3 regions of the Georgenia sp. M64 genome follow, and region 3 is predicted to be linked to each of the others. Evidence: riboswitches for the same ligand, from Rfam matches in the RefSeq annotation. Region 3 holds a riboswitch; each other region holds the start of a gene.
The links. A riboswitch is a leader RNA that binds a small molecule or an ion and turns the genes downstream of it on or off. The one in region 3 is predicted to bind cyclic di-AMP.
Positions count from the first base shown of each region.

Region 1: linked by a shared signal. The riboswitch ahead of AAEM63_RS15380 (C40 family peptidase) and the one ahead of AAEM63_RS07480 (C40 family peptidase) in region 3 are both predicted to bind cyclic di-AMP.
Region 2: linked by a shared signal. The riboswitch ahead of AAEM63_RS16465 (C40 family peptidase) and the one ahead of AAEM63_RS07480 (C40 family peptidase) in region 3 are both predicted to bind cyclic di-AMP.

Region 1 is NZ_CP145809.1:3,445,643-3,455,477, forward strand. It holds gene AAEM63_RS15355 (hypothetical protein) at 1-739, shown strand, start outside; gene AAEM63_RS15360 (alpha/beta hydrolase) at 736-2,232, shown strand; gene AAEM63_RS15365 (hypothetical protein) at 2,229-2,684, shown strand; gene AAEM63_RS15370 (hypothetical protein) at 2,681-3,172, shown strand; gene AAEM63_RS15375 (universal stress protein) at 3,183-4,106, opposite strand; gene AAEM63_RS15380 (C40 family peptidase) at 4,431-5,243, opposite strand; cyclic di-AMP (ydaO/yuaA leader) riboswitch at 5,255-5,454, opposite strand; gene AAEM63_RS15385 (metal-dependent transcriptional regulator) at 5,801-6,601, opposite strand; gene AAEM63_RS15390 (citrate/2-methylcitrate synthase) at 6,900-7,910, shown strand; gene AAEM63_RS15395 (SGNH/GDSL hydrolase family protein) at 7,948-8,679, opposite strand; gene serC (phosphoserine transaminase) at 8,864-9,835, shown strand, end outside.
Region 2 is NZ_CP145809.1:3,697,725-3,707,559, reverse strand. It holds gene AAEM63_RS16470 (F510_1955 family glycosylhydrolase) at 1-365, shown strand, start outside; gene AAEM63_RS16465 (C40 family peptidase) at 507-1,325, opposite strand; cyclic di-AMP (ydaO/yuaA leader) riboswitch at 1,323-1,467, opposite strand; gene AAEM63_RS16460 (DUF305 domain-containing protein) at 1,771-2,439, shown strand; gene AAEM63_RS16455 (glutaredoxin) at 2,600-2,887, shown strand; gene AAEM63_RS16450 (cytochrome c biogenesis CcdA family protein) at 2,887-3,852, shown strand; gene AAEM63_RS16445 (peroxiredoxin family protein) at 3,849-4,439, shown strand; gene AAEM63_RS16440 (response regulator transcription factor) at 4,558-5,262, shown strand; gene AAEM63_RS16435 (ATP-binding protein) at 5,259-6,422, shown strand; gene AAEM63_RS16430 (YibE/F family protein) at 6,403-7,539, shown strand; gene wecB (UDP-N-acetylglucosamine 2-epimerase (non-hydrolyzing)) at 7,536-8,396, shown strand; gene AAEM63_RS16420 (hypothetical protein) at 8,611-8,832, shown strand; gene AAEM63_RS16415 (TasA family protein) at 8,895-9,470, opposite strand; gene AAEM63_RS16410 (signal peptidase I) at 9,467-9,835, opposite strand, start outside.
Region 3 is NZ_CP145809.1:1,652,245-1,662,079, forward strand. It holds gene AAEM63_RS07445 (amino acid ABC transporter substrate-binding protein) at 840-1,658, shown strand; gene AAEM63_RS07450 (amino acid ABC transporter permease) at 1,678-2,343, shown strand; gene AAEM63_RS07455 (amino acid ABC transporter ATP-binding protein) at 2,406-3,155, shown strand; gene AAEM63_RS07460 (peroxiredoxin family protein) at 3,211-3,759, opposite strand; gene AAEM63_RS07465 (cytochrome c biogenesis CcdA family protein) at 3,822-4,799, opposite strand; gene AAEM63_RS07470 (glutaredoxin family protein) at 4,802-5,095, opposite strand; gene AAEM63_RS07475 (DUF3105 domain-containing protein) at 5,315-5,953, opposite strand; gene AAEM63_RS07480 (C40 family peptidase) at 6,018-6,701, opposite strand; cyclic di-AMP (ydaO/yuaA leader) riboswitch at 6,831-6,991, opposite strand; gene AAEM63_RS07485 (multicopper oxidase family protein) at 7,197-8,678, opposite strand; gene AAEM63_RS07490 (SHOCT domain-containing protein) at 8,681-8,947, opposite strand; gene AAEM63_RS07495 (response regulator transcription factor) at 9,289-9,835, shown strand, end outside.

The sequences.
Region 1 (9,835 bases), 1.8 Mb from region 3:
GGCCGACGAGGCCGACGACCCCGACGAGCCCGACGAGCCCGACGAGGCTGCGGAGGCTGCGGAGGCTGCGGAGGCGACCCTGGCCGACCTCGCGCCCGGGTTCGTCGCCGGCCTGGCCCTGTTCGCCCTGCCGGGGCTGCGCATCCGCGTCAGCGCCACCGTCGGCGACGTGGCGCTGACCCAGATGCTCGCCTGGGACGGCGACAAGGCGGTCGCCCTGTCGCGCCGTCGCCGCTCGACCGGCACCGGGTCCGAGCTCGAGCCGGCCGTCGACCTCACCTTCCTCGACACGGCGTCGCTCCTGGCCCAGGTCATGCTCGCTGTGCCCGCCGACCCCCCGGGGCACCGCGGCGCCGGACGGCCGATCACCCTCGCCTGGCCGACCTCGGTCGCCGTGGCGACGGCCCTGCGGGAGGGGCGCGACGACGTCGCCCGGCACCTCGCCGACCTGCCGCCCGAGGCGCTGACCGCCGTGGGAGCCGTCGCGTGCGACCTCGTCGGCGCGGTCGACGTCGGCGTGGAGCGGGTCGGCCCCGTCGGGCACCCGGTGGCCGCCCCCACCCACCGGGCGGTCTGGCTCTGGACCGGCCCCGACGTCGTCCGGCTCACCGCGGCCACGGCCGAGGAGGTCACGCTGCGCCTGAGCAGCCGCGCCGACGTCGAGGACGACGTCGCCCGGGCCGTCACGGCGCTCGGGCGCGGGGTGGCCGGGCCCACGCCGCCCGGGGCGGCCCGATGAGCTCCCTCACCGTCGCCGGCGGCGCCGCCTCCATCGACGCCCGCACCGAGGACATGCGTGCCCAGGCCGCGACCCTGCGCACGATGGTCGAAGAGCTCGGTGGCCTCGCCGTCACGGTGGCGGCCGTCGCCGTCGACGGGCCCGTCCTCGCCTCCGGGATCTTCGACCCCGTCGGCCTGGCCAGGATCGAGGCCGCCGTCGGGCTGGCCCACCTCCCGCCCGAGGGGCTGACCTGGCTGGTGCTGGAGTACGAGGCGACCGCGACGCTGCTCCTCGGCGCCGCGGACGCGTACGAGCTCATCGACGCCGCGCTCGCCGAGATGGCCGGCGCCCTGCGGGCGGTCGCGGGCGAAGCGGTCGTCACGGGGCTGTTCGTCACCGCCGCGGGCGCCGTGGTGGCCGTCGGCGCGGCCGGCGTCGTCGGGCTCGCCGGCCTCGCGGCGCTCCCTCCCGGGGTGCGGGCCCTCCTCCTGGCCGGTGCCGGGCCGTGGCTGGCGCAGCTCGAGGCGAGCGGCGCGACCGACCGGCTCGGCCGTGGGCTCACCGCCGCCGGGATGCAGACCCTCTTCGACAACCCGTGGCTCGTGGACTCCGTCGCCGCCGGCCTGCCGGGCACGGTCAGCAGCCCGGGCAACCTCTTCGGGCTGCGTGGGCTCACGTACGAGCAGGTCGTCGCCCTCGTCCTGGCCGGCGGGGGTCTCGGCGGCGCGTTCCACGACGGCCCCGTCCGGGTGACCCGGACCGGCCGGTCCGACGGCGCCGGGCCGGTCGGCGTCGGCGACGTCTTCACCCGGATGGGCACCATGACCGGCGCGGAGGAAACCCACGAGGTCCGCGTCACGCGGGTGACCGGCGCGGACGGCGAGGTGCGCTTCGTCGTCGAGATCCCCGGCACGGAGCAGTGGGACCCGACCTCGACGACGAACCCGGCGGACACCAAGACCAACCTCGAGGCGGTCGCGGGCATCGACTCGAACATGGAGGAGGCGGTCCGTCTCGCCCTCACCGACGCCATGCGGGAGGCCGGCATCCCGGCCGGGGAGCACAGCCGGCCCGAGGTGCTCCTCGCCGGGCACAGCCAGGGCGGGATCGTCGCGGCACGGCTCGCGCAGGAGTCCGCGTTCAACGTCACCGACGTGCTCACCGGCGGCTCGCCCGTCTCCCGCGTCGACCTGCCGGCCGACGTCCACCTCCTCTCCCTCGAGCACGACCAGGACGTCGTCCCCCGGCTCGACGGCGAACCGAACCCGTCGGCCCGGAACGTCACGACGATCAGCCGCGACGTCGCCGCGCTGGTCCCGGGCGACCCGGCGCTCGGCGGGGCGCAGAACGTGGGCGACGCGCACGCGTCGAACCTCTACGGCGACACCGGGGCCCTGGTGGACACCTCCACCGATCCCGCGGTGGTGGCCGCGCGCGAGCGCCTCGACCGGTTCCTCACCGGCGGCGCCACCACCTCCACCTACGAGGCCACGCAGGAGGCGACGCCGTGAGCCACCGTGCGATCCCGGCGGACCTGCGCGCCCTGGCGGGGCAGGTCGCCGCCGCGGCGGCCCGCACCGAGGAGGTCGCCGCGGACCTGCCCGCGCTCGGGGAGCGCGCGGGGTGGGGCTCCACCGCCGGGGACCGCTTCCGCGAGGACCTCGCGCGCCGCGCGGCCGACACCGCCCGCACCGCCGCCCTCGTGCGCGACGTCGAGGCGGCCCTGCGCGCGCAGGCGGAATCTGTGGAGGAGCGGATCGCCCTCGTCGACGCCGCCCGGAGCTGGGTGGCCGACCGGGTCGACGAGGCCCGCGGGCTCATCGGCCAGGTGTGGGACGGCGTGGTGGACGCCGTCGGCGCGGGGGTGGACGAGGCGCAGCGGGTGCTCGACGTCGCCGCGCGGGCCCCGGACGACGAGCTCGACCCCGGCTGGCTCGACACCGCCCGGAGCCTCGGCCGGTGAGGCGGCGGCTCATCACGGCCACGCTCGTGGCCGCTCTCGCGCTGTCGGGGTGCGGCGCGGGCGACGGGACCGGGGCAGGCAGTGCCGGGGCGGGTGGTGCCGGGTCGCGTGGTGCCGGCGCTCAGCCGACCGCTGCCTCCGCCGCCGACCTCGAGCGGGAGGCCGACCGGCTCCGCGCCGAGATGGCCGCCCTGCCGGGCGTGCGCGACGCGGACGTCGCCGTCGAGCAGGACGAGAAGTCGGGCCGGGCCGTGCGCGGCACCGTCACGGCCTCGGGTGGCGCCGCCGCGCTCGTCGGCGTGCTCGACCGCGCCACCGAGCTCGGCTGGGACACCGAGGTGTTCGTCCCGCAGGTGGTCGAGGTCCGCGTGGTCGGCGACGACGGCGTCACCCTCGACGCCACCGACCTCGGCCTGCCCGGCCCTGCCGCGACGCTCACCGGGTTGCACGAGCGCTACGGCCCACCGGCGGCGGACCCGGACCTCTGACCTCGACCGGCTACTGGTTCCACGGCACGTCGGTCGGTGCGGCGCCCTCGTCGGCGCTGCGCGACGGCACGACCATGACCGGGCACACGGCGTGGTGGAGCACGGCCTGGCTCGTCGAGCCCAGGAGCAGCCCGGCGAACCCGCCCCGGCCACGCGAGCCGACGACCACGAGCTCCACGGCGGTGGAGAACTCGGCCATGAGCGCGGCGGCGTTGCCGTCCAGCGCGTGCTGGCGCACGCGGACCTCGCGGTCGCCCACCGCCGCCTGCACCGCCACACCCAGACCCTCACGGACGTCCGCGAGGACCTCGTCGCGGTCGACGGCGGCCGGCAGCCAGGCCATCGCGCCCGCACCGGTCGCGATCGGCACGGCGGCGACGGCGCTGAGCTCGGCGTCCCAGACGATCGCCTCGTCGACGGCTCGCCGCAGGGCGATGCGGGCGGACTCCGAGCCGTCCACGCCGACGACGATGCGCCGCACCGGCAGGAACGACCGCGCGGGCGACAGCGGCACGACGACCGTCGGGCAGTGCGCGTGGGCGGGCAGGGCCGAGGAGACCGTCCCCAGCAGGCGGTCGGTGAACCCACCACCGCCGCGGGTACCGACGACGACGAGCGCGGCCTCGCGCGAGAGGTCCACGAGCACGCCGGCCGGGTCGCCGGTCTCGAGGGAGGACGTCACCTTGAGCCCGGAGTCGGCGGTGCGGGCGACGGCCTCGTCGACCACGGCTTGGGCGCCCTGCTGGATGGCGGTGTCGTCCATCGCGGCGTACCCGCCGTCGAGGGAGGCCGCGGTGAAGGACGGCAGCGCGTAGGCGCAGACCACGTGGAGCCGGTGCCCGGTGCGGGTCGCCTCGGCAACGGCCCAGTCGACGGCGGCGAGGCTCGCCTCGGACCCGTCGACCCCGACGACGATGACCTTCTCGTGCGACATGGACTCTCCCCGGCGGTGGTTCGGCGATCCGTTGCCCCACATTGTGCCCTTCCCCGTCCGGGGGACGTGGGGTTTCGCCGGGCGGTTCGCGCAGGGCCGCGCCACGCGGCGTGACTCAGCAGCCAACGGTCGAGCAAGCACCTCCCGGGGTGACTCAGCACCACCGGCCCTACGCGCTCGACCCGGAACCCGCGGCCTCACCGCAGACCCGCGACGTCACCGCTCCCCGCGCCGGCGCCGGGCACACCACGACGGCCGTACGACGACGGCGGCCCGTCCCTCACGAGGAGGGACGGGCCGTCGGGTGCAGCTGGAGAGGCTCGCTCAGAGAACCCGGATGAAGACGGGGTTCGAGATGTAGATCGGGCTCTCGTACAGCGCGGTGCCCGGGTTGCGGGCGGCGATGTGCTGGCCGTTGCCGGTGTAGATGCCGGCGTGACCGGGGCCCCAGACGAGGTCGCCGGGGCGGGCCTCCGCGGCGGAGACCCGGTAGCCGACGCTGCCCTGGGCGGAGGACGAGCGGGGCAGCGAGATGCCGACCTGCGCGTAGACGTACTGGGTGAAGCCGGAGCAGTCGAAGCCGGCCGGGGTGGCGCCGCCGTAGACGTACGGGGTGCCGATGTACTGGCGGGCGATGTCGACGATCTGCTGGCCGATGCCGGAGGTGGCGGCGACGGGGGCCGGAGCCGGCGCGGGCGCCGGGGCGGCCTCGACGGCGGCGGCCGGGGCGGCCTCGGCGGGCTCCTCGATCGCGGTGCGCTCGGCGGTCCGGGAGGCGACCTCGGTGTCCCGCTCGACGACGGGCTCGGGCTCCGGCTCGGGCTCCGGCGGCGGGGGCGGCGGGGTGGCCTCGGCGGAGGCGACGACGTCGGCGGACCAGGTGATGTCGGCCGGCACGGTGACGGTCGGGGTGGTCACCATCGCGGTGAGCGCCTCGGACGTCGCGGCGGAGATGTCGACGTTCGGCAGGGCCGAGGACTCCGGGGCCGCAGCGGCGGAGGTGGCAGCCATCGTCAGGACGAGGCCGGAGGAGGCGAAGGCGGCGATGCCGCGGCGCGCACCCTGGCCGGAGAGAGCCACGGTCAGGGGGGTGGAGGGACGGCGGGCCGCGCGGTGGCGGGCGCCCTGGGGCGTCATGGTGGTCACGGACTACCTCTCCTGGCTGCCTACGGAGTGAGCTGTCGGGTTCGGGTGGGAGAACACCCGGCGCGGACTCCCGAGGAAGGCCGCACTTCACCCCAAGGCTCCGGTCTCCCGGAGCCGTCAATCACTTGGTTCCCCCGTCCCTGCCGCTGTTCCTACTCGAAGCTGACTCCGGGGCGGCGGCAGGGTTAGGCGTCCGCCCGAAGACTTCACGGAGGAGGGTTCCGGAAGCGATCTGGACACTACAGCCAGATTCTGGCTATGTCACGTTTCGATCACGACCCCGGGGATGCGCCGTCGGCGCAGGTGTGGTGAGGTCCACCGCGACCCGTCCGTCGCCGGTCCCGGGGAGCACCCGCGAGGTGGTCACGTCAAGGGGTGTCGTCCCAGGTGACGGGACCGCAGGGGACCATCGGCCCACCCGCCTCCGACCACACCCGGGGGCGGCCGGAAAGCGCTTCTCAGCGCGTCTTCTGTGAGGCGGCTCACACCCGGCGGCGCGCGTGGCGCCCATTCCCGAGCGGATGCCGCCTCGCGTGCCCGAGCGCTCGTCAGGTGGTGACGAACAGGTGCCGGGTGATCTCCTCCGGCAGATCCAGGACCGTCTCGGAGCCCGGTGCGTACAGGGACACGACGTCCCCGCCGGGCCGCACCCGGACCTCGACGCGCACCCCGGGCCGCAGGCCCGACTGGTCCATGCGGGAGAGGAGGTCGACGTCGACCTGCAGCGGCTCGCCGATGCGGGCCAGCACGACGTCGGCACGGAGGTCGGCGGCGTCCGCGCGGGCGGCACCGTCGGCGGCGCTGCGGCTCTCGCCGTGCACGGGGGCCTGCGGGGCGGAGCGCTCTCCGTCGTCGCCGGCCGGGAGGAGCTCGGCGGCGACGTCGGCGAGGGACCGGACCTCCTCACGCGGCGGCATGACCTCCTCACCCCCCGTCAGGGCGTCGAGGCCGGGGATGGGGTTGCCGTAGGGGTCGACGTGCGGGTGGTCGAGCAGCTCGAGGAGGCGGCGCTCGACCCGCTCGCTCATGACGTGCTCCCAGCGGCAGGCCTCGTCGTGGACGTACGCCCACTCCAGGCCGACGACGTCGGTGAGCAGCCGCTCGGCGAGCCGGTGCTTGCGCATGACCTCCGTCGCCCGGCGGCGACCGGCGTCGGTGAGCTCGATCTGCCGGGTCCCGGAGAGCAGGAGCAGCCCGTCGCGCTCCATGCGGGCCACGGTCTGGGACACCGTCGGGCCGGAGTGGCCCAGACGCTCCGCGATGCGCGCGCGCAGCGGCACGACGCGCTCCTCCTCGAGCTCGTAGACGGTCTTGAGGTACATCTCCGTCGTGTCGATGAGATCGCTCACGTACTCCCGCTCTCTTCCGCGCGCGCCCCAGCGGCCGCGTCGCGACGGCTGGTGATGGCATGCCTGCCCTCAGGATAGGGATGCGGGACGACAGCGGGCAGCGGTCCGCCCCGGTGAGGGCCCTCACATGATACGGACGGACCGCTTCTTCAAGAGTCGCCGCACCGCCCGGTTCGCGACCGCACCGCCCGGTTCGCGACCGCGCGCACCACCGTCCGACGAGGCCTCCCGTCGCCGGGCCGGGGAAGCGTCCCGTCTGTTTTCCGTTCTGTCCCCTTTCGGCTCTATGGTTCGCGTGATGCCGCTCACGCCACCTCGCCTCCCGCGGCCCGACCCGGGCACCGCGCCGCCCCTGTACGCGGTCGCCGACGGCGAGCCGGTCTTCCGCGGCCGGCGGATGCGCGACCTGGTGGGCACCCCGTTCGAGCAGATCTGGGGCCTGCTGGTCGACGGCGAGGGCGGCGCCGCCCTCCCGCCGGCCGAGCCGTTCAACCTCCCCGTGCGCACCGGCGACACGCGGGTCGACGTCCTCTCCGCGCTGGCCCAGCTCACCCCCGTCTGGGGCTACCGGCCGCTGGTGGAGATCGACTCCACGCGTGCCCGGGAGGACCTCGCTCGGGCGTCGGTGATGACGCTGAGCTTCGTGGCCCAGTCCGCGCGGGGCGAGGACGTGCCGGCGGTGCCCCAGCGCGAGGTCGACATGGTCACGACCATCGCGGAGCGGTTCCTCGTGCGGTGGCGCGGCGTCGCCGACCCGGAGGCCGTCGCGGCGCTCGACCTGTTCTGGCTCGCCGTCTCCGAGACGGGCCTGGTCCCCTCCACCCGCACCGCACGCACGGCCGCGGAGATGGGGGCCGACGCCGCCTCGTGCCTCGCCGCCGCGGTCGCCGTCGCGGGCGCACCCTTCGGCGGTGGCGCGGCCGCCCGGGCGCTGGCGATCGTCGAGGAGGCCGAGCGGACCGGCGACGCCGACGCCGCCATCGCGGCGCACCTCGCGCGGGGCGGCGACCTCTCCGGCTTCGGCGACGAGCTGGTCCCGGCGGACGCCCGCGTGGGGCTGCTCCGCGACGCCTGCGTCCGGGTCGGCGCGCGCCGGCTGGAGGCCGCCGAGGCGGTCGCCCGCGCGGGCGCCGAGGCCCTCGCCCGCACGTCGGGCTCCACCCCCGGGGCGAACACGCTCTTCTGGGGTGGCGTGCTGCTCGACCACGTCGGGGTCCCGCCCCAGCTCTTCTGCGCCCTGTACCTGTGCGGGCGCACAGCCGGGTGGTCTGCGCACGTCCTGGAGGTCCAGCGCCTGCGGCGCCAGTGAGCAGACACCGGGCAGGCCGCCACGGGAGCCCTCACCGTCAGGGCAGGAGCGCCTCCCGCAGTGCGCGCCCCAGGACCGCGTAGCCGGCCTCGGTGGGGTGGACGCCGTCGTCGCTCATCCCCGGCGCCCAGCCGTCACCGCGCCTGAGGTCCGCCGCGACGTCGGCGAACTCCCACCCGTGCTCACGGGCCAGCGCCTCGAGGTCGGCGTTGTGCCGGGGGGCGAGGTCGGGGGCCCACTCGATCGGCGGGACGCTCGCGAGGATCACCCGCGGGGCGCCCACCGTCGCGACGATCGCCTCGACGTTCGCGGCGATCTCCTCGGCGGGGACCCCGAGGGCGATGTCGTTGGTGCCGGCGAGGACCACCAGGACGTCGGCGTCGGGGCGTGGCACGGCCTGGGCCCGCATGACGGCGGTGGTGGCGCCCGGCACCGCCCAGCCGCCGACCCACTCCACCGACCCGCCGTCCGCGGGCCCGAGCGCGTGGTGCAGCCAGGTGCCTGGCCCGAAGTCGCCGCCGGCGAGGTCGCCGTCGCTGCCCGTGAGCGAGTCCCCGATCGCGGTCAGCCGCACCGTCGTGCTCCTCTCCCGTGCCGTGGTGTCCTCTGCCGTGGTGGGCGAGCCCGGCGCCGGGGTGGCCGCGGCCGTCGTCGGGCCGACGGTAGCCGCCGGACCGGGCTGCGGCGTCGTCCCCGCACAGCCGGTCAGCACGAGCGCCACGACGAGCGCGCGCGGCGCCGCAGTGCGCACGCTCCGCCGGTTCGTCATGCCTTCATCCTCGCCGATGGCCGGCCACCGCTCACCGGCACCGGCGCCGGCACCAGCACCCGGCGCGCTCACCGGCACCGGGTACATCCCGACAGGCGCCCGGCTCGGCAAGGCCACATCCTCGCGGTGTCATGGCCCGGGCACGCGCACCGGGCCCACCCGAGCCGGTGGCAAGATCGCGCCCATGGAGACCGTCACCATCCCCACCGACCTGCTCCCCGCCGACGGCCGGTTCGGCTGCGGACCGTCCAAGGTCCGTCAGTCCCAGGCGGACATGGTCGCCGCGCTGGGCTCGTCGCTGCTGGGCACCTCGCACCGCCAGGCGCCGGTGCGCCAGCTCGTCGGGAGGATCCGGGAGGGCGTCGCGCAGCTGCTCGGGGCTCCCGACGGCTACGAGGTGGTCCTCGGCAACGGCGGCTCGACGGCGTTCTGGGACGCCGCCACCTTCAGCCTCGTCCGGGAGCGGGCCCAGCACGCGGCGTTCGGGGAGTTCGGGCAGAAGTTCGCCACCGCGACCGACCGGGCGCCGTTCCTCGAGCCGTCGGACATCCGCACCGCCGAGGCCGGCTCGCTGGCGCTCTGCACGGGCGTCGACGACGTCGACGTCTACGCCTACCCCCACAACGAGACCTCCACCGGTGTCCTCTCCCCCGTCTGGCGGCAGGGCGACGGCGACGCGCTCACCGTCGTCGACGCCACCTCCGTCGCCGGGGGCACCGCGGTCGACCTGTCCCAGACCGACGTCTACTACTTCGCGCCGCAGAAGGTCTTCGCCGCCGACGGCGGGCTCTGGCTCGCCGTCGTCTCGCCGGCCGCGCTCGCCCGGATCGAGGAGGTCACCGCGGCGCGGTGGGTGCCCGACTTCCTCAACCTCGCCCTCGCGGTGGAGAACTCCCGCAAGGACCAGACCCTCAACACCCCAGCCGTGGCCACGCTCGTCATGCTCGCCGAGCAGGTCGACTGGATCAACGAGAACGGGGGCCTGGAGTGGGCGGCCGCGCGCACGGAGCGCTCGTCGTCGATCCTCTACGGCTGGGCCGAGGACCGCGACTACACCACTCCGTTCGTGACCGTCCCCGAGCACCGCTCCCCCGTCGTCGGCACGATCGACTTCGCCGGGAGCGTCGACGCCAAGGAGCTCGCCGCGCAGCTGCGC
Region 2 (9,835 bases), 2.0 Mb from region 3:
GGAGCGGCGGGGCCGTGCTCGGCCTGCGCGATCTCGACGCCGACCCCACCGCGGACGGCCGGCTCGTCGCCACGACCGACGCCGGCCTGGTCGTCTCCGACGACGGCGGCGCCACCTTCGGTCCGCACGACCACCAGCCTCCCGAGCCGCTGCTGCTCGTCGACCACGCCGGGGCGGCCCTGGTCGGCCTGGGTCTGGACGGGACGGTCTGGTCGCTCCAGGACGGCACCTGGCACGTCGCGGGAAGTCCCGGCGGAGCCCCGGAGGCGTTCATGGCCCTCGACGAGGAGACCCTCCTGGCCGCCGTCGACGCCGTGGTGCTCCGCAGCCGGGACAGCGGCCAGACCTGGGACGCCATCTCCTGAGTCGCCGACGCTGAAGGCATCGGCCGGACCGGGTGCCGAGGCCAGGAGTCCCTCAGCGGTCCGGCCGACCCAGCCCCGGGCAGGTGGCCACGGCGGTGCCCGAGCAGGGGCACTGCGCCGGGCACACGCCCGTGGGGCCGGTCACCCGGTGACGCGGATGAATGTGGGGCTGGAGTTGTAGATCGGGCCCTCGGTCAGCGGTGTCCCCGGCTGGCGGGCGGCGATGTTGTTCCCGTTGCCCGTGTAGATGCCGACGTGCCCGGGCCAGGTGACGAGGTCCCCGGGCCGTGCGTCGGCGGCCGAGACCCGGGTGCCGATCGTTGCCTGCGCGGCAGAGGTGCGCGGCAGCGCGACGCCGAACTGGGCGTACACGTAGCTCGTGAACCCGGAGCAGTCGAAACCCGCGGGGGTCGTCCCGCCCCACACGTACGGCACACCCAGGAACTGTCGGGCGTACGCGACCACGGCTTCCCCGCTCAGTGCGGCGGCAGGTGCGGGGGCGGGCTCGGCGACCGGCGCGGGCTCGGCCGCGGCGGCGATCGGCGCGGCGCGCTCGGCCGCGGCGGCGATCGGCGCGGCGCGCTCGGCCGAGCGTGAGACCGCGGCCGAGGTGCGGTCGACCGGAGCGGCGGCCGCCGGCACCGGCTCCGGCTCGGGCGCGGGCGGTGGAGCGGCCTGGGCCGTCGCGACGTCGTCGACGGTCCAGACGATGTCCGCCGGGACCTTGACGGTCGGTGTGGTGACCATCGCGGTCAGGGCCTCGCTCGTCGCGGCTCGGACGTCGACGTTGGGTAGCGAGGACGCCTCGGGGGTGGCGGTGGCCGAGGTCGCGGCCATGGTCAGGACGAGGCCGGAGGACGCCATCGCGGCGAGACCGCGACGGACGGGGACCCCCTCGAGGGCGACGGTGAGCGGCGTGGACGGGCGGAGCGCGGCACGGTGCCGTGCGTGTGTGGTCACAGTTCTCCTGGTCGTCTGCGAGGTGAGCTGTCGGGTTCGGCGGGAGAGCTGCCGGCGCGAGGACTCGCGCTTGACCCCAAGGCCCCGGGGGGCCACGTGCGTGGTTCCCCCGCCCCTGCTGCGGTGTCGGTGTCCGCGGGCGGCAGCAGGGTTCGACGTCCGTCCGGGGCCGGGCGGCGTGCCGGCGGACGTCACGCTATCCGCGCCGGGCCGGCGAAGTCACGCTGCGGTAACGGCCTTCATCGAAACATCATCAACTCCCGCGGCAGTCCCGTCGTCCATGAGGACACGACGTGCGGCGGCCACGTCGTTCATGAAGAACTGACGAACTCGGCCCTACCCGCTTGCGCGTCCCGGCGCGGTCGTCGAGCCTGACCCTGCTGCGGGCCGGCGTCGCGCCGCGTCGGCGCCACGACACCCACCACGTCCGAAAGAAGGCAGGCTCATGCTCCGCTCCCTCACGAACCGCCGATCCGCGGTTGCCGCCGCAACCCTCGCCACCGTCCTCGTCCTGGGCGCCTGCTCGGAGGCGGCCGACCCCGCAGCGACGCCGACCACGGCATCGACCACCACAGCGGCGACCGGGGCGGCCGACGAGGCCACCAGCGAGTCCACGACGGACGAGTCCATGACGGACGCCGCGCACAACGACGCCGACACCGAGTTCGCGCAGATGATGATCGTCCACCACGAGGGTGCGATCGAGATGGCCGAGCTGGCCGCCTCGGACGCGAGCACCGAGGAGGTGCGTGCCCTCGGCGAGCGGATCAGTGCAGCCCAGGGACCGGAGATCGACCTCATGACCTCCTGGCTCGACGCCTGGGGCGAGGCCGGGGCGGCCGAGGAGGACATGGCCGGGATGGACCACGGCGGCATGGACATGGGCGGGCTGAGCCAGGAGGAGGCGATGGCCGAGCTGGAGAGCGCCGAGGGCGCCGACCTCGACCGGCGCTTCCTCGAGCTCATGATCGAGCACCACCGCGGAGCGATCGAGATGGCTGAGGGGCAGCTCGACGAGGGAGCTGATCCTGCCGCGCTCGCGCTCGCGGAGCAGATCATCGCCGACCAGGAGGCGGAGATCGCCGAGATGGAGGAGCTGCTCGCCGGTCTGTGACCTTCTCCCGGCGGGGCACGCCCCCGCCGGGATCTTCATCGATTCTTGACCGCAGCGTGATCAGACCCCCTGGGTGCGGGGGTCAGGCTTGCCGGAGCGGACCGGCGCCCGAGCCGGCCTGGACGCCGGCGCGAGCGAGCCGGCCTGGAGGAGGTCCGGCGTGGACGGTCAGGTCCCGGTGCTGACGGTGGTGCACGCCCCCGCGTGCCACCTCTGCGACGACGCCGTGGAGGCGCTGCGGGAGATCGCGGCGGTGCAGCCGCTGCGCGTCGAGGTGGTCGAGCTCGAGTCCCCGGAGGGCCGGCGGCTCGCCGCCGAGCACCGCCCGGCGATGAACCCCCTCGTCCTCCTCGACGGCGCCCGGTTCAGCGCCGGGCGCCTCCCGCGCCGCAAGCTGCTCAAGGCGCTGGCCGAGCGGTCGCGCCGTGCCGCGGCCGGAGCCCGCTGATGGGCACCGAGCTCCTCGCCACCGGCAGCGTCCTCGCCGCCTTCCTCGCCGGTGGCGTGGCCCTCTTCGCGCCGTGCTGCATCGTCTTCCTCGCGCCGAGCTACCTCGCCGGCGCGGTGCGCAACCACCGGTGGAAGCTGTTGCCGCTCACGTTCGTCTTCACCGCCGGCCTCGCGCTCGTCCTGGTGCCCATCACGCTCGGGATGAGCCTGGTGGCCGGGGCGATCGCGCGCTACCACGCACCGCTGTACTGGGCGGGCGGGCTCCTCATGCTCGCCCTGGCGGCCCTGTCGCTCTCGGGGCGCATGTGGTCCCTGCCCGGCTTCCTGCGCGCACCGGACACCTCCCGCGGTGACACCGCCAGCTTCTTCGCCCTCGGGGTCTTCGCCGGCATCGCCTCCTCGTGCTGCGCCCCCGTCCTCGCCGGCGTGATGACCCTCTCGGCGCTGTCCGGCTCGGCCGCCGGAGGTCTCGTGCTCGGCCTCGCGTACGTCTTCGGCATGGTCTTCCCCCTCTTCGTCATGGCCCTGGTGTGGGACCGGGCGCGGCTGGGCGAGCGCAAGCTCTTCCGGGCGCGGCTGGTGCGCATCCGCCTCGCCGGCCGCGTGCTCGTGACGAACACCCTCAACATCGTCGTCGCCGTCGCGTTCGCCGTCATGGGTGCGGGCGTCATCGCCCTCGCCGGCAGCCCCGACATGACCGGCGGCACGGCGGCGCAGGAGTCGGTCGGTGCCGGGCTCGCGCGGATCTTCGGCGCGCTCCAGGACCGCCTGGCACCGGTCCCCGAGCCCGTCCTCGGCGCGGCGCTGCTCCTGCTCGCCCTGGTGTTCGTCGTCGCCACGCTCCGGGACCGGCGCCGCGGCGCCCGCCCGGACGGGGACGCGCCGGGGACAGGTCCGGCGACCCCCGAGCCGGCCGACGACACGTCCTCCCACCCCACACGTCCGGAAGGCCTGGTCCGATGACCGCACGCACCGCTCCCGCCCCGGCCCACCCGGGCGTGACCCCCTCCCGGCGGGAGCGCCGGGCCCGGATCGCCTGGGTCGTGGGCCTGCTCGTCGTGGTGACCGTCGCCGTCGCCGCCCTCCTCGGCGCCCGGGCCACCGACAGCGACGCCGTCCGGACGGCACCGGACTTCACCCTGCCGACCACGGACGGCGGGAGCGTCACCCTGTCCGAGCTGCGCGGCTCGCCCGTGGTCCTGTACTTCAACGAGGGGGCCGGGTGCGGCTCGTGCACCGTGCAGATGACCGCGATCGAGCAGGAGCCGGGCTTCGCCGAGGCCGGGATCGAGGTGCTCCCGATCGTCATGAACACGGCTGAGCAGATCCTGCCCGACCTGCAGACGTACGGGGCCACCACCCCCTACCTCCTCGACGACGGCACCGTCTCCGAGGCGTACGGCGTGCTCGGCACCGGGATGCACGAGGGGCTGCCCGGGCACGGCTTCGTCCTCGTCGACGCCGACGGCGTCCAGCGGTGGCAGGGCGAGTACCCCTCGATGTGGCTCGCCCCCGCCGACCTGCTCGAGGAGGTCACCTCGCGCCTGTGAGCGGAGGCGGCCCGCCCACCGGCACGACCAGGACGCCAACCCTGAAGATCCGGTGAACATCGGGCCCGGGTCCGCACCAGGTTCGGCGTGCGGGTACCTCGGCCCGCACAATGTCCGGGTGAGAGCCACGGACCCGCCGCCGCGCATCCTCGTCGTCGACGACGAGGCCCCGCTCGCCCGGCTGGTCGCCGGGTACTTCGAGCGGGACGGGTTCGACGTCGCGGTCGTCGGTGACGGCGCGAGCGCGGTCGAGCACGCCCGAACGTGGCGGCCCACGGTGATCGTGCTCGACCTCGGCCTGCCGGGCGTCGACGGGATCGAGGTGTGCCGCGCGGTCCGGTCGTTCTCCGACTGCTACATCGTCATGCTCACCGCCCGCGCGGAGGAGGTGGACAAGCTGGTCGGGCTGTCCGTCGGCGCCGACGACTACGTCACCAAGCCGTTCAGCCCGCGCGAGCTCCTCGCCCGCGTGCGTGCGATGCTGCGCCGCCCCCGGGCCGCGCAGCCCGCCGGTGCCGAGCCGGTGCGGATCGGCCGGCTGCGCCTGGACCTGCCCGGTCGCGAGGTCGATGTCGACGGCGAGCCGGTGGAGCTGACGCGCACCGAGTTCGACGTCCTGGCCGCCCTCGTGGCCCGGCCGGCCATGGTCTTCTCCCGCCGCCGCCTCATCGAGGAGGTGTGGGGGCCGGGCTGGGTGGGCGACGAGCACCTCGTCGACGTCCACATCGGGCACCTGCGCCGCAAGCTCGGTGACGACCCGGCGGCGCCGGTGTTCGTGCGTACGGTCCGCGGGGTGGGGTACCGCATGGGGCCGGGGACGTGAGACGGGCGGCGTCGTGGGGCCTCGCGCCGCGACTGCTCGCGGCCACGGTCGCGGCGGTGCTCGTCGTCGCGGCGACGGCCTGGGCGATCGCCGCCCTGGTCGGGCCGTCGGTCTTCCACGACCACCTGGCGGTCAGTGGCGTGGACGACCCCGACGCCGTCCTGCACGCCGAGCGCGCCTTCGCCGACGCCGCGGGCCTGTCCCTCACGCTCGGCCTGGTCGCCGGTGTGCTCGCCGCCGCCGCGGTCAGCGCCTTCATCGCCCGCCGGGCCGCTCGGTCCCTCACCCTCGCGACGACGGCCGCGGGACGGGTCGCGGCCGGCGACCACTCCGCGCGCGTGCCGGCGGTGGGCATCGGCCGCGAGTTCGACGAGCTCGCCGCTGCCTTCAACACCATGGCCGCAGATCTCGGCTCGGTGGAGTCCGGCCGCCGCCGGATGCTCGGTGACCTCGCGCACGAGATGCGCACGCCGGTCGCCACCCTCGAGGCCTACCTCGAGGCGATCGCCGACGGCGTCCAGCCGGCCGACGCCGAGACGGTCGCGATGCTGCGGGGCCAGGTCGTCCGGCTGGCCCGCCTCGCCGAGGACGTCGCCCTGGTGACCACCGCGGAGGAGGGGCGCCTGGCGATGCGCCGCGCGCCGGTGGGCGTCGGCACGGTCGTGGACGCCGCGCACGCGCAGGCCGCGGGGCGGTTCGCCGAGCTCGGCGTCGACCTGGCCGTCCGGGCGGCACCGGACGCTCGGTCCGTGGTGCTCGACGCCGACGCCGACCGGCTCGGGCAGGTCCTGACCAACCTCCTCGACAACGCCCTGCGGCACACCCCGGCCGGGGGGCACGTCGCCCTCGAGGCCCGCCGGATCGGCCCGGGCGTGGCCGTGACGGTCGCCGACGACGGCGAGGGCGTCAGCGCCGAGCACCTCCCGCACCTGTTCGAGCGGTTCTACCGGGTGGACTCGGCGCGGGACCGCACCCGCGGCGGCTCAGGGGTGGGGCTGGCGATCGTCCGGGCGATCGTCGAGGCTCACGGCGGCACGGTCCGGGCCGCGAGCGACGGGCCCGGCGCGGGCGCACGGTTCACCGTCACCCTGCCCGTGTCGGTCACGCCGGCGCGCGTCGTCGGTCGGGAGGAGGGGAACCATGGCGCACGGTCACGGTGAGGTCCGGCTCGAGACGGGGGAGGCCCGTCGGGTGCGCACGGTGCTGGCCGCGTTCGTGCTCCCGCTGCTTCTCGCCACGATCGTCGGCCTGGTGGTGCTGTGGCCACGCGGGGAGACCCCGGTCGGGTCGATGCCGCTGACGGTGGAGGGTGTGACGATCGAGAACGGCGTCGTCGAACGGGTGGCCACGCCGCCGGGGCAGACCATCGTCGTCGAGCTGACGAGCGGCGCCGACGAGGGTGACCAGGTTCCGGTCCAGCTTCCCCCCGCGCTGGCCGCCGAGGCGGACGCGGGTGACCGGGTCAAGGTCGCCTCGCCCGGTCCGGAGGGCGGGGAGTACTCGTTCTGGGACTTCGACCGCCGGTCGCCGGTGCTCTGGCTCGCGCTGGCCTACCTGCTGTCCGTCGCCGTGGTGGCCCGCGGGCGGGGCCTGGCCGCCGTCGTGGGCCTGGTGGGTTCCCTGGCGGTCACCGTGTACTTCGTGCTGCCCGCGATCATGGTGGGGCAGTCGCCCTTCCTCGTCGCGCTCGTGGGCTCCTCGGCGATGATGTTCCTGGCGGTGTACCTCGCCCACGGCATCTCCATCCGCACGACGACGGCGCTGCTGGGCACCTTTGCCGGTCTCGCCATCACGATCGCGCTCGCCGCGTGGGGCACCCGGGCGGCCGAGCTCACCGGTTCGGGCGACGGCGTGCCGATCATCCAGGAGTCCTTCCCCGGGGTGCGGCTGAGTGACCTCGTGCTCGCGGGCATCGTCATCGCCGGCCTCGGCGCGCTCAACGACGTCACCATCACGCAGGCCTCGGCCGTGTGGGAGCTGCACGCCGCCGACCCACGGGCGTCGCGCCGGCGGCTCTTCGGACGCGGCATGCGGATCGGCCGCGACCACATCGCCTCGACGGTCTACACCCTTGCCTTCGCCTACGTCGGCACCGCTCTGCCCCTGCTCATCGTCGCCAGCCTGTGGGACCGGGCGCCGCTCGACACGGTGATGTCCGGCGACATCGCGGAGGAGGTCGTCCGAACGCTCGTGTCCTCGATCGGGCTCGTCCTGGCGATCCCCATCACGACCGGCATCGCCGCCGTCCTCGTCCGCCGGCAGCCGCGACGGCACTGAGACCCGATGGCGGGGCGGCCTTCCACCGGCGCGTGCCCGTGTTCCACCTCGAGGCCGGGCTGCGCAGCGGCGACCTCTCCTCGCCGTTCCGCGAGGAGGCGAACCGCTGGGTGACCTCTCAGGTGACCTCGCTGCACCTGGCACCGACGGCGGGTGCGCGGGCGAACCTCGTGCGCGAGCACGTGGACGCCGGTGACGTCGTCGTCACGGGCAACACGGTCATCGACGCCCTCCTGCACGCGGTGGGACGTCCCACCACTGTCACCGACCCCCGGCTGCGTGCGGCGATGGCCGCCGGGCGGCCGCTGGTGCTCGTCACCGTCCACCGGCGCGAGAGCTGGGGCGCCCCGATGGCGGGGATCGGCCGGGCGGTCGCCCGCCTGGCGCTGATGCTGCCCGGGCACACCTTCGTCCTGCCCGTGCACCGCAACCCCACCGGGCGGGAGGCGTTGCTGCCGGCCGTGGCCGGTCTGGGCAACGTGGTGGTCACCGAGCCGCTGCCGTACGGGGAGTTCACCGCGGTCGTGGCGGCGTCGTCGATCGTCGTCACCGACTCCGGTGGCGTGCAGGAGGAGGCCCCGGCGCTCGGCAAGCCGGTGCTCGTGCTGCGTGAGAACACCGAACGGCCCGAGGCGGTCGAGGCCGGGACGGTCCGCCTCGTGGGGACGGAGGAGGAGGCGGTGGTCGCCGCCGTCGCCCAGCTGGCCACGGACCCGGACGCGTACGCGGCGATGTCCCGGGCGGTGAACCCCTACGGGGACGGCCGGGCGGGGGAGCGGGTGGTCGCCGCGATCGAGGCGTTCTTCGGGCTCGGGGCGCGGATGCCGGACTTCGAGCCGGAGCTGGCGGGGGTGTGACCGCGGGTAGTCCGCGGCGCGGAGTCGTGCGGGGATGCGCGGCGCCGAGCTGCGGGGTGTTGAGGGGCCCGAGTCGTGCGGGGATGCGCGGCGCCGAGTTGTGGGTTTGTTGCAGTCCGGAGGACGGTCGGGCAGCAACAACCCCCAACTCGACGAACGGATGCGGCGTGGCGACGGGCACGGTCGGATGTGGCGTGATGACGGGTGCTGACCGGTGAGCGCGAGGCGCGGCGGCGCATCCCTGCGCACTGTCGCCGGCTGGGTGCTGATCGTGGCGGCGCTGGTCTTCGTCGTCGTCGGTCTCGCTGCGGCGCTCGGCGTCTACGGCGAGCAGTCGCCCGGCCGGTGGTACCTCACCGCCAGGCTGCTCGTCGGCGGGGCCGTCGTCGGCTACCTCGGGGCCCGGCTGGCCGGCCTTCCCCGACGCGGCCGCTGACCGGCGGCACCAAGCCGACGCGGCCGCTGACCGGCTGCACCGGGCCGCCGAGCGCCGACGGCTCACGACTCCAGACCGGTGAAGGTGTACACCGGCTGGACGCCGGAGTCCTTCTCGTGCCCGGTGAGCGTGCCCGTGACGTGAAGCGTGACGAGCACGGCCTCGCCCGGTTCCATCGTCGTCGGGAGGCCGAGGTCGGCGGGGCCGGACGACTCCCAGGAGGCGAGCGTCGCCGCGCTGACGGCGTCACCGGACTCGTCAGTCACCCGCACCTCGAGCGTGAGCTCCTCGGCCAGGACGGCGACGTCGTCGGGCGATGGCGTCGTCGTCAGGGTGAGGACGGCGACGGGGAGCGTGCCGTCGTTGCGGATCTCGACCACGCGGGTGAGGTCCACCTGCGAGCCGCGCACGTCGTCGGCGAGGGCGTACTCGTCCGCCGGGACGTCGAGGGCGGCTCCGTCGACCGCGACGATCTTGAGCTTGAGATGGCCGGTGGTGATGGTGTGCGTGACCGCCACGCTGTCGGACCAGACGGCGTAGGTGCCCTGGCCCGCGAGGCCGGCACCCAGCACGGCGGCGAGGAGGAGGCTCGCGCTCCATGCGAGCTTGGTGCGGACCGGGAGTCGGGCGCGGCTCATGGCGCGTCCTCACTTTCTCTTACGGGGACGGGGTGGGCGGCGCGGACCCGTCCTCGCCACCACTGGTCGGGCAGGAACAGCGACACCAGGGCGTACAGCACGACGCCGGCACCGGCCACGATGAGCGCACTCCTGGCCTCCGGCTGCCGGACGGCGACGACGCTGTAGCCGAGGTAGGGGACGGCGGCGGCGAGGCGGTAGGAGTCCTCGCCGCGCAGGGTCACCTGCCACGGGTCTGGGTCGTCGTTCGCGTCGCCCTTGGTCTCGTACACGCGCTCCCCGTCGAGGACGGTGATGGAGACGATGCGGTGGGTGATGAGCTCGTCGGCGTCGCCCGGGTCACGGAAGGTGATGACGTCGCCGAC
Region 3 (9,835 bases):
GCCAGAGTGAGCAGGGGTATGAGTATGGCGAGGCCGAGGGCCGACAGGATTCGCCTCATTGCTTTCCTTCCATCGAAGTGGTCCGCCGAGCAGGCAGGTGCGCTAATCGCACAACTCGACATTGGCAGGAATACTCGGCGAGCGTGACAATCTCGTATGGACACAAGTGGACATGGCACTTTCCGGCCACAAACTCTCATGTGAGCGTCAGGCACGTCGAGGTCTTCCGGATGGGCGGCGTGAGAAGACTCCATGATCGGAAGACCTCGGCCCTCTACCCGGCCGCCGTCACGCTGCCCCCGACACTCACGCTGCCCGCGACGCCGGATACACCTTCAACTGCGAAGAGCCACAAATTGACCAAATGACTTCATATCTCGGCCTCGACGTCCTCGCTGAGTCACGCCTCAGCCACCAGCCCCCAACCCGAAGGAGGTCACCACCAAACCCCTCGCCGCCCTCCGCGCCGAACGCCCGGGAAAAGGGAACCGCCGAGCCCGTACACCACTTCAGTGGCCTTGACCCGCACGGTTTCACCGAACGTTCGTTGAACTTGAACCAAACGAAGATCGTGACCTGCCTTGCCGGCAGGTCATTCGCAGAGCCTGAGCCGAATTTTGGGCAGGCCGGACCGACGGGCTAGAGTCGGTCCTATGGCCGTGCTCCTTCTGTGTTGTTGAGCGATCCCGCTCCGACCTGCACGACCCCGCGATGCGCCGAACGCGCCGCATAGCCCCCTCGAGGCTCATACCCGAGAAGAGCGCCGTTGACCGTTTCAGTCGCCGGCGGATTCCACCCAGAACGGGCCGACCGGTCCGCCCCACAGAGGAGAAGGACGTATGAACCGAGCAACTTTCTTGATCGGCCTGGCGACGGCGCTGACAGCGGGTCTCGCCGCCTGCTCAGGGGGATCGCCCTCGGGGGATTCTGCGACGACGACGACGGCGGCGGGGGAGGACGCTCTCGCTCAGATCCAGGAGTCCGGGGTGCTGAGGGTGGGCACCGAGGGGACCTACTCGCCCTTCACGTTCCACGACCCACAGACGAACGAACTGACGGGCTACGACGTCGAGGTGGTCACTGCCGTCGCGGAGCAGCTCGGCGTGGAGGCGGAGTTCAGCGAGACGCAGTTCGACGCGATCTTCGCGGGGCTGGAGGCGGGCCGCTACGACGTCATCGCAAACCAGGTGACCATCAACGAGGAGCGTCAGGCGAAGTACGACCTCTCCGATCCTTACACGGTGTCCACTGGTGTCGTCGTCACCCGGGCCGACGACACCGAGATCACCTCAATCGAGGACGTCGAGGGTCGCACGGCGGCGCAGTCCGCGACGTCGAACTGGCACACGCTCGCCACGGAGGCGGGTGCGCAGGTTGAGACGGTCGAGGGGCTGAGCCAGTCGCTGGCGTTGGTGGAGCAGGGCAGGATCGACCTGACCTTCAACGACAACCTGGCCGTGCTCGACTACCTGAGGACCACCGGCGACACCGATGTCAAGATCGCGTTCGAGGTCGACGAGGGTGGCGAGCAGGCACTCGCCATGCGTAAGGACTCCGGCCTCCTCGACGCCGTGAATGGGGCCCTGGAGGAGCTGCGCGCGAACGGGACCCTGACCGAGATCTCCGAGAAGTGGTTCGGGCAGGACGTCTCCCAGTGACCGCGCGGGCCGGCGCACGGTGAACGAGCGGATCCAGCTCGTCCTCGACTCGGTGGTCCCGCTGCTGACCGGCGCCGTCGCGGGCACGATCCCCCTGACGCTGATCTCCTTCACCGTCGGGCTGGTTATCGCGCTCGTCGTCGCTCTGATGCGGCTCTCGCGTCGGCGGCTGGTCTCTGGGGCGGCCCGGGCGTACGTGTCGGTGGTGCGCGGGACTCCGCTGCTCGTGCAGCTGTTCATCATCTTCTACGCGATGCCGTCGTTCGGTGTGGTCCTGGACCCGTTCCCGTCGGCGGTCATCGCCTTCTCCATCAACGTCGGCGGATACGCCTCCGAGGCCATCCGGGCGGCGATCCTCGCCGTGCCGCGTGGGCAGTGGGAGGCCGCGCAGACGGTCGGGATGGGCTACCGGATGACGATGCGGCGGGTCGTGCTGCCGCAGGCTCTGCGGGTGGCCGTGCCGTCGCTGTCGAACACCTTCATCTCGCTGGTCAAGGACACGTCGCTGGCCTCGACCATCCTGGTGACCGAGATGATGCGCAAGGCCCAGGAGATCGCTGCGCCGTCGTTCGCGTTCCTGGAGCTCTACACGCTCGCGGCGGCGATCTACTGGGCGATCTGCTTCGTGCTCTCGGCCGGGCAGTCCCGTCTGGAGCGGCGCCTCTCGCGGTACGTGACAGTATGAGTGGCCCGGAGCCCGCGAACGAGCCGACGGCGGCGCCCGGCCGGCCGGAGCTGGAGGGACGGATGAGCCTGCTCGAGCTGCGGGGACTGCACAAGGCATTCGGTTCCCACGAAGTGCTGCGCGGCATCGACCTCGACGTCGCACCCGGCAGCGTCACCGTCCTGATCGGTCCCTCCGGCTCCGGCAAGACGACGATGCTGCGCTGCCTCAACGCGCTGGAGGTACCGGAGCGAGGCACGGTGCGCATCGGTGACGTGACGGTGGACTTCGCCACCCGGCCGGGGCCGGCGGCGCTGCGCCGGCTGCGGGCCCGGTCCGGCATGGTGTTCCAGGCACACAATCTCTTCCCGCACCGCACGGCGCTGGAGAACGTCGTCGAGGGCCCGGTCTACGTCCAGGGGCGTCCGCGTGACGAGGCGGTGGCGGCGGCTCACGCGCTCCTGGCCAAGGTGGGGCTCGCGGATAAGGCCGACGCGTACCCCTACCAGCTCTCCGGCGGGCAACAGCAGCGCGTCGGCATCGCCCGCGCACTGGCGATCCGGCCGGCGCTGATGCTTTTCGACGAGCCCACGTCGGCGCTCGACCCGGAGATCGTGGGCGACGTCCTGCGGGTCATGCGTGACCTGGCGGGCGAGGGCTGGACGATGGTTGTCGTCACGCACGAGATCCGGTTCGCCCAGCAGGTGGCCGACCACGTCGTCTTCCTCGACGGCGGCGTGATCGTGGAGGAGGGGCCACCCCGCGAGGTCTTGACGGCGCCGGCGCACGAGCGCACCCGGCAGTTCCTGCGCCGAATCCTCGACCCGATCTGAGTGGCGTGCGGCGCGCACGAGTTCTGACTCCTGCGTGGCTGCTAGATAGGTCGCCTCACAGGCGTGAGGTGACCTCCTGGAGGAGATCTGTCGGCTCGAGCCACATGGAGGGGTACTCGCCCTGCCAGAGCTGGACGCCGTCGGCGTCGATGAGGACGAAACCGTGGCCCGGAAGTCCGGCGTGCATGCCGGTGCCGAGCGTCCCGTATGCATCGGAGACTCTGCCGTCGTCGATTAGGTAGGGGGTGGTGGCGCCGTAGCGCTGCATGTCGGGGAGGATCTGCTCGGCGGTGTTCATGACGATCGGCAGGACGGTGATTCCTGCCTCGGCGAAGCCGGTCTGCTTCTCGATCTCGGCCATCTGGACGGTGCAGGCGGCGCAGCCGGCTCCTTCGTTGAAGTAGAGCAGGACGGGGCTGCCGCGCAGCTCCGAGAGGGTGACGGATGCTCCATCGGTCGTGGGAAGGGTGAAGTCCGGGGCCAGCCGGGTGTCGGTGGAGGCGCCGGGTCGGGAGGTGATGAGCCCGAAGGTCACAGCGGCGACGATGACGAGCAGGCCGACGAGCCAGGCGATGCGCTGGCGACGGAGGCGTGCTTCCTGCAAGGCGCGGGGGCTCCTGGGTGCTGCGTTTCGGCTCTTGGTGGGAGCGGCGCTGGTCCGGGCGGTCATCGGGTCAGTCCTTCGTGAGTGGTGGTGTCGTGGTCGTGCGTCGAGGCACCCTCGGCCGTGTCGGTGGTGCCGATCGTGGTGTCGCTGCGCGTTGCCGAGCCGTCGGCTGCGCGCCTGCCCCGGTCGCGCAGCGTCGAGAGGACGAAGACGGCAGCCAGCGCGAGCAGCGCCAGCCCGAGCAGCGGTTCGGGCACGGGGCTGAGCCATGTCTGTATGCGTCCGAAGATCTCTGCGAGGCCTTCGCCCGTGGCGGCCTGGGCTGCGGTGCCGCCGGTCATGTCGGGGCTGCCGGCGAGCGCGATGACGAAGATGCCCATGATCGTGAAGGCGATCGCGACGGCGAGGTTCAGCGTGTTGGTCACGACGGTCCGTGCGCCGAGGCGGATCTTGACGAGCCGGGCGCGGAACAGCTTCCGCTCGCCCAGGCGTGCCCTGTCCCAGAGCAGTGCCATGACGAAGAGCGGGAAGACCATGCCGAAGACGTAGGCCAGGCCCAGGACCACACCGCCGGCGGGGGAGCCGGACAGGGCCGACAGGGTCATGACGCCGGCGAGGACCGGGGCGCAGCAGGACGACGCGATGCCGGAGAAGACGCCGAGGGCGAAGAAGCTCGCGGTGTCACCGCGTGAGGTGTCCGGGGCCCTCAGGAAGCTGGGCAGGGACCACATCCGGCCGGAGACGGCGAGGGCCGCCAGGGCGATCATGAGGAGGCCGCCGGCCCAGTACAGGGGCTGGTGGTACTGGGCGATCGCCCCTGCCACGAGGCTCATGCCCAGGGTGATGGGCACAAGAACCAGGGCGAGCCCCGCGGCGAAGACGAACGTGAGCGGCAGCAGGCGCCAGCGCCGGTTCTTCACCGCCCCGGCGAGGTAACTGGGAGCGAGAAAGACGATGCAGCACGGAGCGAACAGGGCAACCCCGCCGGCGAAGAACGCGGCCAGCACGCTACCCGTGGCTAGGAGCTCGCTGCCCACGGCTACCGCCCCGCCGGTCGGGCCGACACGACCGGAACGGCCCGCGCAAGCAGCTTCTCCAGCTTGCGGCGGGGGAGTCGCCCGGAGCTGAAGAACGACCCGTCGACCAGGACCAGCGGGTTCATCGCCGGCCGGTGCGCGGCGACGAGGCGCTGGCCCTCGGCGGAGTCGATGTCGACGGTGTCGACGTCCAGGGGGAAACGCTCGGCAAGCGTGTCCAGCGCTCGCTCGGCGTCCTCGCAGAAGTGGCACGCCGGTGCGTGCACCACGGTCACCCGCACGACGGCGGTCGGCATCGCGTCATCATCGGCGCTCGGCGGGGTCTGTTGAGTTTCGGGCACCAGGACAGCGTGTCCGAGTCGACCCCGCGCCGTGACGAGCGTGCGGTCAAGAATCGATGAAGTTCCTGGACCGGGGCGCCGGCGCGACGGCGCCGGCCTGCGCGCCGCGCGAACCGCCGTTGGTTGTGGAGCTCTGCGGAGTCACCCCATGCGCCCGGGTGTGGGCATCGCCCGTCAGAGAGGGGTGCCGTTGCCGCCGGTGCAGGAGGCGCCCGGCTCGGGGGTTTGCTCGCCCTGCAGGTACTTGGTGAGGAAGGTAGGGATCCGCTCGTCGCCGGCGTCGTCGAGCTCGAGCTGGACCCCCCAGGCGGTGAGGACGACGGGGGCCGCGAGGTCGGGGTAGGGGCTCAGCAGTGCGTAGGCCTCGCCCTCGACGAGTTCCCGCAGCGTGGCGAGCTCGTCCGCCGGTAGGTCGGGCTGGTACGTGACCCACACGGCGCCGTGCTCGAGGGAGTGCACAGCGTTAGCGGTGGGGACCGGATCGTCGTAGGTGCCGCAGTTCTGCCACACGGGGTCGTGGTCGCCGCCGAGCGGGGGCCGCGCTGAGGGGGCGATCGCGGCCTCGACGTGGTTGGCGGAGAGGTCCGTGGTCTCCTCGACGTCGGGGATGGGTTGCTCGGCAGCGGCCTCCACGGCCGCCTGCTCGGTGCGCGCGCCGAGGATCACCGCGGTGGTCGTCCCGACGAGGGCCAGGATCACGACGGCGACCGCCGCGACGATGACGAGCTGCCGACGGCGTTCCCTGCGGACCTGTTCGGCCCGCAGGGCTGCCACCTTCGCCAAGCGGTCGGCCCGCTGCTTGGGGTTGCTCACACTTCTCCATGAGTTTCAGGTGTCCACCGAGGAGTATCCGCGACCGGAGTCGTCGGTCGAGTGGTCAGGTGACGCGGATGAACGTCGGGTTCGAGTTGTAGATCGGCCCCTCGGTCAGCGGAGTGCCGGGCTGGCGGGCGGCGATGTTGTTGCCGTTGCCGGTGTACACGCCCACATGGCCGGGCCAGGTGACGAGGTCCCCGGGACGGGCGTCTGCTGCGGAGACCCGAGTACCGACAGTGGCCTGCGCCGAGGACGTCCGGGGCAGGGAGACGCCGAAACGGGCGTACACGTACTGGGTGAAACCCGAGCAGTCGAAGCCTGCGGGGGTGGTGCCGCCCCAGACGTACGGCACCCCGAGGAAGGTCCGGGCATAGTCCACGATCGCCTGCCCGGACACGGTCGCGGTCAGGGCCGGTGCGGCGGCGACCGGCGTGTCAGGTGCCGGCGGAGCCGGTGCGGCCTCGGGTCGCGCCGCGCTCCGCGAGGCTGCCGGGACGGTGCGGTCGACGGCAGACTCCGGCTCCGGCTCAGCCGGCGCCGGCGCCGGCGCCGGCGCCGTCACGGGTTCGGGCCGGGGTGTCGCCTGCACCGTGGCAATTGCGTCGAGGTTCCAGCTGACGTCGGCCGGGACCTTGACCGTGGGGGTGGTGATGATCGCCGTCAGGGCCTCACGCGTGGCCGCTCCGGCGTCGACGTTGGGAAGCGCTCCGCCGGAGGGGACCGCGGTGGCCGACGTCGCGGCCATGGTGATCACCAGACCGGAGGAGGCGATAACGGCGAGTGACCGATGCGCGGGGAGCCCGGCGAGGGCCAGTGTCAGAGGCGTGGAGGGATGACGGGGGGCGCGGTGGCGCCCACGGGACCCAGGTCGGGACATGTCGCTCCTTGCGCCTGCGGGGTGAGCTGTCGGGTTCGGGCGGGAGTGCACCCGGTCAGGCCTGCGTGAGAAGGCCTGGCTTCACCCCTAGGGCACGGTTGGCCGTGCCCGTACACACTGGTTCCCCCGTCCCCGCCGAGGTCTGCCAGACGCGGACGGCAGCGGGGCTCGACGCCCGTCCGGGCTCCCAGGCAGCGTGCCGGGGAACGCTGCCACGCTATGGGGGCGGTCGCGGCGCTGTCACGTTCCGGTAACAGGGTTGATCGAACCTTCATGGAAACTGTCGTGAATACCCGTGCCGATTGGGTCGGGATGTCGGTGCTCCGCGAACCAGTCCGTCGGGCAGAACTCGTGGTCGGACCCCTACCGGGCCGGGCGGACATCCACCACCCCCATCATCCCGGCGTCCTCGTGGTCGAGGATGTGGCAGTGATACACGGACCGGCCCGCGAAGTCGTCGAAGGCGATCCGCACCACCCGGCTGCCCCCGGCCGGGACCTCGACGACGTCGCGCCACATCGGGTCCGCGACCGCCTCGCCGTCCGACTCCACCACCTGCATCGGCCAGACGTGGAGGTGGAATGGGTGGTCCATGGGGGTGGGGTTGTCCAGCGTCCACTCCTCCACCGTGCCGGCGACGATCTCCTGGTCGGTGCGGGCTGGGTCGAAGGACCGGTCGTCGAAGCCGAACGACATGCCGCCGCCCATGCCCATGCCCATGGTGAACGTGATGAGCCGACGCCGAGCGGGTTCCACCGTCCGGAGATCGGCCGGAGCGGTCGCGGCCGGCAACGGCGGCGGCTCGACCGTCGCGCCGCTCACCTCCAGTATGGCCAGGTCGGCCGAATCAGGGCCCGGGGCGCCCCCCATCCCCATCCCCATTCCCATCCCCATGCCGCCGCGGTCATAAGGGAGAGCCCGCCACGGTGCCCGTCCGGCACGGGGGGTGACGAGGAGGTCGGCCCGGTTGCCGGGAGCGAGGAGCACCCCCTCGGCCGCACGCAGAGAGGCGGAGCGTCCGAGGTCGACACCGAGCAGGTCGACGGGCTGGTCCGCCAGGTCCAGCAGAAGATGCCGAGAGGTGCAGGCGTTGATCACCCGCCATCGCTGCCGTTCGCCGGGTGCGGCGGTGACCCGGGGCCGGACCTGGCCGTTGACGAGGACGATGCTGCCCTCGCGGCCCATCATCTGGTCCTGCATCGTGGGTCGGGAGACGCTGCCGTCCGCCTCGAGGGAGAGGTCGGAGACGATGAGGATCCGCTCCCGGCTCATCGGGAGGTCGTCCTCCACGACGATCGCGCCGTACAGCCCGCCGAAGATCTGGTCGGCGACGTGGCCGTGGCGGTGCGGGTGGTACCAGAACGTCCCGGTGGGATGGTCGGCACGCAGCACGAACTCGTAGTCGAAGGCCTCGCCCGGCTCGATGCTCAGGAACGGGTTGTCACCGTTGCCCTCGGGGGAGACGTGCAGACCGTGCACATGGAGGTTCGTGGGCGCGTCGAGCTGGTTCACCAGCCGTACCTGGAGCGTGTCCCCGGGGCGCAGACGCAAGGTAGGCCCTGGCACGGTGCCGTTGTACGTGAGCAGCCGCGCCCGGCGGCCCCCCACGTCGACCTCTGCCTCCGCCATCGTCAGCTCGACCCGGAGGCGGCCGCCCGTACTGGAGAGCTCCTCGGGTTCCACGAGGTCGGCGCCGCCGGCCAGACGCGGGGTCGAGTCGTCTCCGGGGCCTGTTCCGGAGCCCCCCGGCGCGCCGGCGCGTGCGAGCCCCAGGGCACCGGCGACCACACCGCCGGTGCCGAGTGCACCCAGCAGCAGGGCCTGTCGCCTGCTGATCGGTTCCATCATCACCTGCCCCGGAGCCGTCGGAGGCGGTCCTCGTACTCCTCTGCGCCGATCTCGCCACGTGAGTACCGTTCGGCGAGGATCTGCTCCGCATGGGGGGTGCCCGGCCCCGGGTCGAGTGCCCGGCCGCCCTGCCCTCTGAGGTCGGGTGTGCGGTCTGACCGCCCGCTCCGAAGGAGGGCGACGACGAGGACAACAGCGCCGGCGACGAGCAGCACCACGACGAGCCCCCCCACGCCCGCGCCCATCCCGTACCCGTCCCACATCATCGAACCACCCTTCCTCGCTCCGCTCGTATCCCCGGCGAGATACCCATCGGGGTATAGCCAGTTTAGGTGTACGACGTCCGGTCGTCCCCTCGTGAGCGACCGGTTCAGGGATTCTTCATGAAGCCTTCACCGCCCCGACCTGAGGAGTGTGTGGATGGGCCTTCGGGCATGACGGCTCCAAGGCTCCGTTCTTCGACGTGGTCGGTTCGGGAGTCCGGGTGGTGGCGGATGCCCGTGCGCGGCAGATCCGGACGAGAGCCGCCCATGAAGATCCGGTGAAGACGGCGAGCAGCGGCCTGCTGCTGCCGTCGGCGCCGCTGAGCGGACCGCACAATGGGTCCATGCAAGCGCTGAACCCGGACAGACCGAACCTGCCACGAGTGATGATCGTCGATGACGAGGCGCCACTCGCACAGCTGGTGGCGGGCTACTTCGAGCGGGAGGGCTTCGAGGTCGCCGTCGCAGGCGACGGGGAGACGGCGATCGCGCAGATGCGGCAGTGGGACCCGGGGATCCTGGTGCTGGACCTCGGCCTGCCGGGGGTGGACGGGGTCGAGGTCTGCCGAGCCGTCCGGACGTTCTCGGACTGCTACATCATTATGCTGACCGCCCGGGTGGAGGAGGTCGACAAGCTCATCGGGCTGTCCGTCGGGGCGGATGACTACATGACCAAGCCGTTCAGCCCACGTGAGCTGATGGCTCGGGTTCGAGCCATGCTGCGCCGGCCCCGCCGCCATGTCCAGGCGGACCAGGCGGTTGCCTCGTTCGGTCGTCTGACCCTCGATGCCGCTGCGCGGGAGGTCTCCGTCGACGGCCGACTTGTCGATCTGACACGGACGGAGTTCGACGTCCTCGCGGCACTGGCGTCACGTCCCCGGATGGTCCTGA